Regions from separate parts of the Flavobacterium chungangense LMG 26729 genome, predicted to be linked through region 1. Evidence: riboswitches for the same ligand, from Rfam matches in the RefSeq annotation. Region 1 holds a riboswitch; each other region holds the start of a gene.

The links. A riboswitch is a leader RNA that binds a small molecule or an ion and turns the genes downstream of it on or off. The one in region 1 is predicted to bind S-adenosylmethionine.
Region 2: linked by a shared signal. The riboswitch ahead of JE46_RS05795 (homocysteine S-methyltransferase family protein) and the one ahead of JE46_RS00450 (SusC/RagA family TonB-linked outer membrane protein) in region 1 are both predicted to bind S-adenosylmethionine.
Region 3: linked by a shared signal. The riboswitch ahead of JE46_RS05725 (alpha/beta fold hydrolase) and the one ahead of JE46_RS00450 (SusC/RagA family TonB-linked outer membrane protein) in region 1 are both predicted to bind S-adenosylmethionine.

The regions. Positions count from the first base shown of each region.
Region 1 covers NZ_JASY01000001.1:100,158-103,307, reverse strand. The annotation lists gene JE46_RS00450 (SusC/RagA family TonB-linked outer membrane protein) at 1-1,631, opposite strand, end outside; SAM riboswitch class I at 1,884-1,983, opposite strand; gene JE46_RS00445 (pectinesterase family protein) at 2,317-3,150, opposite strand, start outside.
Region 2 covers NZ_JASY01000002.1:596,803-599,952, forward strand. The annotation lists gene JE46_RS05790 (NAD(P)/FAD-dependent oxidoreductase) at 1-655, shown strand, start outside; gene JE46_RS24615 (hypothetical protein) at 877-1,005, shown strand; SAM riboswitch class I at 1,220-1,333, shown strand; gene JE46_RS05795 (homocysteine S-methyltransferase family protein) at 1,599-2,603, shown strand; gene JE46_RS05800 (hypothetical protein) at 2,665-3,150, shown strand, end outside.
Region 3 covers NZ_JASY01000002.1:579,543-582,692, reverse strand. The annotation lists gene thrA (bifunctional aspartate kinase/homoserine dehydrogenase I) at 1-447, opposite strand, end outside; gene JE46_RS05725 (alpha/beta fold hydrolase) at 469-1,431, opposite strand; SAM riboswitch class I at 1,510-1,617, opposite strand; gene JE46_RS05720 (hypothetical protein) at 1,805-2,005, opposite strand; gene JE46_RS05715 (O-acetylhomoserine aminocarboxypropyltransferase/cysteine synthase family protein) at 2,692-3,150, opposite strand, start outside.

The DNA of each region.
Region 1 (3,150 bases):
AATGCAGCAATATGATGGTTTTCACCAAAACGTCTGTCAAAAGAAAGGCTATTTGTAAAATTGTAATTATTTCTTAGAATAGAAATATTAGTTGAAGAGCCGCCTGTTGCAAAAGCAGAAGACCCAAGATTTGGACTTAAATACGAGATATTTTCTGCTCTTAATCTGTCGATTCCGTAATTACTGTCAAATTTAAATCCATCAAAAAAGGTAATCGTTGCGTGAACGTTTCCAACAAAATGATCGTTAGAACTTGTATGCTTACTGTTATCAAACAAGGCTCCGGGGTGCCATAATGTATTGGTAAATAAGTTATTTCCCGGACTTGTTGTACCTGTAGGACTTAAATTATATGTTCCTTCATTATTATAAACAGCAACGTTTGGAGGGAGTGCAAAAGCCAAACGTGCAGCACCAATCAGCAATAAACCACTGCTGCTTAATGAACCCGTATTTTGCGCCTGATTAAAGGTATTGTTATACGAAAGATTTCCACCCAATTTAAGCCATCTGTTTACATCATGATCGATATTAAACCTAGCTCCTTTTCTCTCGAATTCATTATCCTTTGTAATTCCTTCTTGTTTAGAATAATTCGTTGAGAAAAAATATCTGGTTTTATCTGTTCCTCCCGAAATACTGATATTATGATTTTGAGAAACTGCATCACGGTACACCTGATCCTTCCAACTTGTATTAACACGTGAACCATCGGCATTAAAAGACGGAAAAAAAAGTGCTGATGCTACAGCAGCATTATTTTCGTTGCCACTTAATATTTTGCTGTTAAGTACCGCTTCATTTTTTATGTCTTCGTATTGTGTATTATTCAGAAGATCCGGTAATCGGGTAGCTCTGGTAATTCCAACCCAACTATCGTAGGTAACTTTAGTTTTACCTGCTTTTCCTTTTTTGGTAGTCACTAAAATAACTCCACCTGCAGCACGCGAGCCGTAAATTGAGGTTGATGCCGCATCTTTTAAAACATCAATAGATTCAATATCTGCCGGGTTTATATCTGAAAGTGGGTTATTGGCAACAGAATTTGTTGTGGACACATCGCCGGAATTAACCGGAATACCATCAATAACAATTAAAGGAGATGTGCTTAAGGAAATTGAATTTACCCCACGAATTCTGATTACCGGAGCATCATTTAAAACCCCGCTCGGGTTAGAAACATTTACTCCAGCTGCCTTCCCAATCAGTGCCTGCTCAAAACTTTGAACCGGAATATCTTTAATGGTTTTAGACGTAATTCTTGCAGCTGAACCTGTAAATTCTTTTTTGCTTTGCGTACCATAACCTACTACAAGCACTTCTTTTAAAGCTGTATTAGACGGTATAAGTCTTATGTCATTAAATGAGGAACCTGTATTTTTTTCAAGCGGTTCATAACCAATATAATTGATCGACAATACCTTATCTTCTTTTGTTATTGATAGAGAAAATTTTCCATTGCTATCAGCTACAGCTGATTTACCACTTTGTGTCGCAATAATTGTAGCTCCCGGCAAAGGCTCTCCGTTATCAGAACCCCTGACGGTTCCGTTTATCGTTCGATCCTGTGCGCTAAGCCTTCCAGGAAGTATGCTGAACAAAAAAATTAAAACTAGTAAGATTTTTTTCATTGAATTTTGTTTTTAAAAATTGGATATAGTAATCCCCGGGCCGATGTTGAAATGGCCTATCAATAATGCTGATAAAACAGGACTGGGTATAAAAAGACTAAAGACTTTGCATTCGGAAAACTTTAGAATAGTCTTCTTTTAAAAGCAGATTAAATTGTTTGGAATGGGCATTTAAAAATAATAGCTCAGTTTTCATGTCAGTGATAAAAGATTTAATAATAATGACCTTATTCAGATTTTCTAAGGAAATCTTTCTTATCTGTCCACCGTAGCGGAAGGATTTAGCACCTTATTTAGCAACAGGTTGCTAAGACATCATCGGGCCTATTCCCTCAGTCTTTCTGGATAAGTCATGTAGAAATTTTCTACTTGGCAAATATATATATTAATTCTATATAATTAGTATAGTTTAAAAATGTTTTTAAAAAAAATAATTCATAAAAAAATTAATTAACTGTATGACAAATACTTATTCATATTTAAAAAAAGTAGATTTTATTATTTTACACAGAATATTCATGCTTTATTCAATATTTGGAAAATTTAGATACCCAGTATGTTTTACTTTTTAATATTCACTTGCTCCCAGATATTAAATAATGTTTATGAAAATTAATAAAAAACCCTATCCGAAATTTTAGCTTCTGACAGGGTTAACAAAAAAAGTACTTAAGCTTATAAAAACTTATTCTTTGATAATGGTTTTATTTATGATACCCTTGTCAGTCAATATCTTAACTACATAAGTACCAGCACTGGCATTCACGTTCACTTTTACAGTTCTATCTGTAATTTCGTTTATTTCGTAAATTTGTTGTCCAAGCATATTGAATATCGAAATCTGTTTGGCCTTTCCAATAGTTCCAAAATCTATATAAAATTCATTTTTGAATGGTACAGGGTATATTTTCACTTCAGTCTTAATCTCTTCAACAGCCATATCAAGCGTACTCTCAGAAACAGTATTTTTGGATGTACTGCTACAACTAACTGCAGTAGGATTAATCCCTTCTACTTCTATCTTATCAATGTTAGCCAAACCTGATGCTGTAGTCGCTTCTAATCTTATGGTATGAGTACCCGAAGAAAGCGCTATTGTAACTAAAGAACTTGAATTTTCGGCCCAGGTTGTCCAATTGGTTGTAGCATTAAAAGCTGCTGTAGCCAGAGTAACGCCATCTACAATTATTTTAGCGCCTCTTGAAGTAGTGCCTCCATTAGAATATCTCCACCGAAGGATATAATTTCCGGAAGCAGTATTCACAGACCATTCAATTCCTGCACCGACTGCATTATTAGCATTGGCAAAACCAGTACCCTGATATCCCGCATTATTATTGTCTATTGTTCCTTCAACAACACAGAAACCCGTTTCGTTTTCATTGATCGAAATTTCAGTATTTGCTGCAACCGGATCTGTATAGTTAGCAGTTCCATTTTGTTTTTGACCGGAAGTAATAGCTGCTACTAATCCATTAATGTACACTTCCAGATTAGTATATACAGCGTTCAGTGTATA
Region 2 (3,150 bases), on a different contig from region 1:
TTATGAAGATAAAGGTGTAAAATACTTTATCAAAAATCCTGAGAAATTCAGAGATAAAAGAGTAGTGATTGCTGGTGGAGGAGATTCAGCATTAGACTGGAGTATTTTCCTTGCCAATGTAGCTTCAGAAGTAACTTTGATTCACCGTAGAAATGAATTCAGAGGAGCTTTAGATTCTGTAGAAAAAGTGCAGGAATTAAAAACTGCCGGAAAAATCAAATTGATCACACCGGCTGAGGTAATCGGGATCAATGGTGCTGAACACGTAGAATCTTTGGATATCGAAGAAAACGGAGCACACCGTAAAATCGAAACAGATTTCTTTATTCCGCTTTTCGGCTTGACACCTAAATTAGGCCCAATTGGAGACTGGGGATTAGAAATCGAGAAAAACGCGATTAAAGTAAACAATGCATTAGATTACCAAACCAACATTCCGGGAATCTTTGCCATTGGAGATATCAACACTTACCCAGGAAAATTAAAATTAATTCTTTGCGGATTCCACGAAGCGACATTAATGTGTCAGGCAGCATACGGAATCATCAATCCGGGTAAGAAATACGTTTTAAAATACACAACGGTTTCCGGTGTAGACGGTTTTGACGGAACTCGTAAAGAAGCGCCAAAAGCAGTTGTTAAGTCGATAGTTTAAACAAAGCTTCTAAGTTGCTAAGCGACTAAGATTTTAAATATTGAAAGCTCAAACTTTTTAAGTTTGGGCTTTTTTATTGATGTTAATTTAAACTTAGTCTGTAAAAAGTGAGGTAAATTTGCAGTATTAATTTTTTTCAGAAAGAGAAATTTTGATTTTAGCATTTTGAATTACCAATATAAAATACTAACTTTAAGAAAGTATTAAACAAATTATCTATTATGAACAATGACGAACAACTACTAGAAGAAAATTCCAAAGTCGGCAGTGAAATGAAAATGACAGATAATGAATTAACAGATCATCAGGAAGTCATGGATACATTTCTAAAATGGGACAGAAGTTTTTAAACGACCCCATTCTGATCACCTTAATAAGCCCGTAACGCTGGGTTTATAGACTAAGATTTTAAAATCGAAAGCTCAAACTGATACATAGTTTGAGCTTTTTTATTTTAGAAAATTTAAGCATAAAGCCTCAGAACCTTAGTGTTTTAGAATCTTAAAAAAAACTTGCAAGTCGAAAGGCTATTTTGTACCTTTGCGCCGTTCCTAATTTTATTGAAAGTTATCACGAAAGGCCGAGGGAAAGACCCAATGAAACCTTAGCAACCCTTTGCCATAAAGAAGGTGCTACATTCTACTTAATACAACAAAATGTATTCAAGATAGATAACGCAAAATACACTACGTATTTCTCAAAAACTTTTCTGACAACTTACAATATTCTGAAACAGATTCAGTATTTCGAGCGAATCATTGGCGCATTTTTGCAGTCAAAGTTCCCGCTGTATGCTATATCTTTTATTCTGAACTCCAGAATAAAAGGATATCACACCCATCGGAGCTAATTAGCCGACAATAGTGAACTTTTGGAATTAATAATGAATTAAAAACTTAGCATTTAGAACTTTAGAATCTTTAGCGGCTAAAACAAAATAAATATGTCGATTACAATTCAGGAAGCAATCAAAAAAAATATCCTAATCCTTGACGGAGCAATGGGAACCATGTTACAACGCTACAACTTCTCAGAAGAAGATTTTCGTGGCGAACGTTTCAAAGATTTTCCGCATCCGTTAAAAGGCAATAACGATTTATTATCCCTCACACAGCCACAGGCAATTCGTGATGTACACGCTGCCTATTATGAAGCTGGAGCGGATATCGTAGAAACAAACACATTCTCCGGAACTACAATCGGTATGGCTGATTATTTCATGGAAGATCTGGTTTACGAACTCAACTACGAATCGGCTAAAATTGCAAGACAAGTTGCAGATGAATTCACAGCAAAAAATCCGGAAAAACCACGTTTTGTAGCCGGTTCAATCGGGCCGACAAACCGTACAGCAAGTATGTCACCAGATGTAAACGATCCGGGTTACAGAGCCGTAACTTTCGACGATTTAAGAATTGCATACAAACAACAGGTAGAAGCTTTAATGGACGGAGGCTGCGATTTACTTTTAGTAGAAACAATTTTCGACACGTTAAACGCAAAAGCAGCACTTTTTGCGATCGAAGAAGTAAAAGACGAACGTAATCTGGATATTCCGATCATGGTTTCAGGAACAATTACTGATGCCTCAGGAAGAACGCTTTCCGGGCAAACGGTTGAAGCTTTTCTGATTTCAGTTTCGCATATTCCGTTGTTAAGTGTCGGATTCAATTGCGCTCTTGGAGCCGATTTGTTGAAACCGTATTTAAAAACATTAGCGCACAATACAAGTTTTAATGTTTCGGCACATCCAAATGCAGGATTGCCAAATGCTTTCGGACAATATGATGAAACACCAGAACAGACTCAGGCATTCATTAAAGAATATTTAGAAGACAATTTGATCAATATTATTGGTGGGTGCTGTGGAACAACTCCGGATCATATTCGATTAATGGCAGAAGTTGCGAAGGATTATAAGCCGAGAGTGGCTCCGGTTATCGGGTAACGATTTCCTGAAAGGTTTTTAAAACCTTTTAGGTATACTTGAGAATTTTAAAATATAAATTATGGATAATTTACAGGTTTCGGATAATAGCATGAGTCAACAATTCACACAAGAATTATTGAATCCAAATATTGACCTAGCTACAGATTATTCAGAAATTTATATTGATGATTTAATTCAGAATGAAACATTAAAGGAAATTCCTATTATTAAAACTGTTGTTGGCGTAATTAAAACAGGTATCTCAATAAATAAATTTTTCTTTGCAAAAAAATTGCTGTCTTTTATTAGAGAATTTAATAGTGGACAAATTGATGCCGAAAAAAAAGATAAATTTCAAAAAAAGATAAATGATGATTCTCAGTTTAGAAAAAAATCAACTGAACAAATTATGGTTTGTCTTGATAGATTTAACGATGTAAAAAAGGCTTTGATTTTAGCTAATTTATTTAAGGCATATGTAGAAGAAAAAATTTCGTACGAAAAATTTGTATTTATTTCTATTTCTATGGAAAGATTACATCCACATTCGTATAGTTTTTTTTCA
Region 3 (3,150 bases), on a different contig from region 1:
ATCACCAAATTTAGAATCTGTTTTCAGCAATTCTCTTGAATCAGTGAAATTAGCAGGAATCCCTTTTTCGATTAAAATAGCAGTCAATAATTTCGCCGAAAGCAATTCGCCTTTAGATAAAATCTGATCTTTAATTTTATTGCTGTAATCACCAATCAGGCTTACTCCTTCATAAAGTTTATCCAGAATAGTAAACTCTTCAGACAAATCAACCTGAGGATAATCTGAAACCTGATAGGTTTTGAAATTTTCTAATAATCGTTTGTAATCACCATTTTTAGCAGCAATTTTTAAAATATATTCTAATTCATCTGTAGCATTTCCTCTTGCCGAAACTACTACAGCAATTTTTTCGCCCTGATTTACTTTCTCGGCGATAATAGAGACCACTTTGTTAAGCCCTTCTCCGTTTGATAATGATTTACCTCCAAATTTTAATATTTTCATTTTATCTTTTATTATTTTCTGCTAAAAAATAGCAGCTAGTAAATTATCTAATTGTTTGTACTCGATTAAAAAAGCGTCATGTCCGTGTACCGAATTTATTTCGCTGTAAAAAACATTGTCTTTGAACTTTTTTAATTCCTGAAACGTTTCCTGATTTTCCTTTGGTGTAAAAAACAAATCCGAATCGATTGCGATAATATGGATATCAGCTTTAGTTTTTAGCATTAAAGTTTTAAAATCTTCCCCGTTTCTGGTAATATCTATTGTTTTGAGCAACTGGTTCATCAATTTATAAGATGTCAATTGATATCTCTTTTGTAATTTATCTCCGTGGTGTGCCAGCCAGCTTTCTATATTAAAAATTAAAAGATCCTGATTAATGGTTCTTTGAAATTTCTCCTTGAATGATTCCGGCGAACGGTAACACAACATGGCATGAATTCGGGCATCTTCGATAGGTTTTGATGAATTATTCAGGATTTGTTCCTGTAAAAAACAATTCGCAATCATCCAGTCTGTCGATTTCCAGTCGGTTGCAATCGGAATTAAATGTTGTGTGATGTTTGGTGCCAATGCCATCATTTCCCAAGCAATTCCTCCGCCTACCGAACCTCCGATAATCGCATACAACTCCTCAATTTGCAAAGTTTCTATTCCCTTCAAAAAAATTCGGGCAACATCTCTTGCCGTGAAATCCTGATAATTTTCGATACTAAAAGAATCGCTTCCGTTACCCGGAACATTAAATGCTAAAACGGAATATTTAGTAGTGTCGATTGTTTTTCCTTCACCAATTAAATCATTCCACCAGCCATTTTCTCCGGTAACCTGTGCATTTCCTGTTAATGCATGATTGACCAAAACAACAGGAGCACTGTGCAATGGTAAACCAAAAAGTGCAAAACTTAAGGGCAACGAATTATATAAGGCACCACTTTCGGTAGTGAAATTTTGTAATATGATAGGGTTTGGTATACTTTCCAATTTCAAATCTTTTATTTTTTTGATTTGTATATGGAAATATTAGAAAGAAAGTCTAGAACGAAACTAGAAAAACTCTTTTTGTTATCTTTCCACGTTGGGCGTGGTAGAATGCAGCACCTTCTTCGCTTTACCGAAGGGTTGCTAAGGATTCATCGGGTCTAATCCCTCGTCCTTTCTTTATAACATTTCAATACGTTTCTGAACTTAACGGTGCAAATTAACTACTATTTTCTTAAACAAACAAATTTATCTGACGAGATTCTTTTGTTTATTAACTATATCACAAACAAAAACTATTATACGCAAAAAATTACCGAACAAAATTGCCCAGTAAAATTAAGCAGGATATTACCTATTTGAAATGCTTTTTGATTTAGATGAAAAGCGTTTCATTTTCTTTAGAATACATTAAAAACAATAAAGAGTCAGGATTTTTCTTTTCTCTTTTATTATCCGTTTCATTAATTCCGAATCTTGGATGTATCAATTCATTTTTTGGCGGCGGATTATTTCTTTTAGCCCTGATGTTTTTTAATGTAGAAAACGTTTTTGTTAAATAGTTCAAAGTGCTCATGATATTAGTGTTTAGTTTGTTTATTTATATCTAATTATTTCTCTCTTTTTATTAAGTCCTTTAAAACAAAAAACCCTTTTGGTTTCAGATGCCAAAAGGGTTTAAGTTGTTTTAACTTACTATACTTTTGGAATCAACAGACGCATACGCGAATAGATGCGACATTGAACATCTTGTTCATCTGTAGGGACTTGTTCATCTGTGATTTATTTGTTATTTTAAAAAATTCTATCATTTGTCATCTAAATTAAAAAAGCCTCTCAAAATATTTTGGGAGGCTTTGCTATATTGATATTGTTCTTACAATTTTTAAGCAATAGACACCCCAACGGTTTCTTTCGAAATGGCGCAAAACATTTTATAGGAATTAAACATATCTTCAGTAGTTTTTGGGTTTAACAAATATGCGAAAGTTTTTTTTATTTACCAAATAAAAACGGGCAAAATCAATTTAAAAACAATATTTTAACGTTAAAAACATCTTACAAAAATTACAACGATTGAAATACACGTCAAAACTTACAAAATCATGCATGAATTATTGAACTTCTCCATCATCAGTCTTTCAAAGAACATTTTTTCGTTGAATCATTTTTAAGTGCTATCGAAAAATTGGGTTCAAAAAAAAAATCACCTTTGGTAAATGCATACCAGAGGTAATTTTTCAAACAAAAAACAAAAAAACTTTAATTTTTATTAAAGACCGTATTGTGCGATTTGGCAACATTTGCAAAAACTGTTTTCAAATCATCAATTAAATCTTCGATATCTTCAATCCCAACAGAAAGGCGGATTAAATCTTTTGAAACACCTGTTTCCAGCTGCTCCTGTTCTGTCAGTTGCTGATGTGTTGTACTGGCCGGATGAATAATAAGCGATTTGGTATCCCCAATATTAGCCAAAAGCGAGAACAGTTTAGTTTCATCAACAACTTGTTTCGCTGCTTCATAACCTCCCTGCAAACCAAAGGTAATCACTCCACTTTGACCTTCAGGCAAATATTCCTGAGCTAAATCATAATATTTATTCGATTTTAAACCCGGATAATTTACCCAGACCACCTGATCTTGTTTCTCTAGCCATTCTGCTAAGGCTAAAGCATTTTCACTGTGTTTTTTAATTCGGATTGGCAGGGTTTCCAGTCC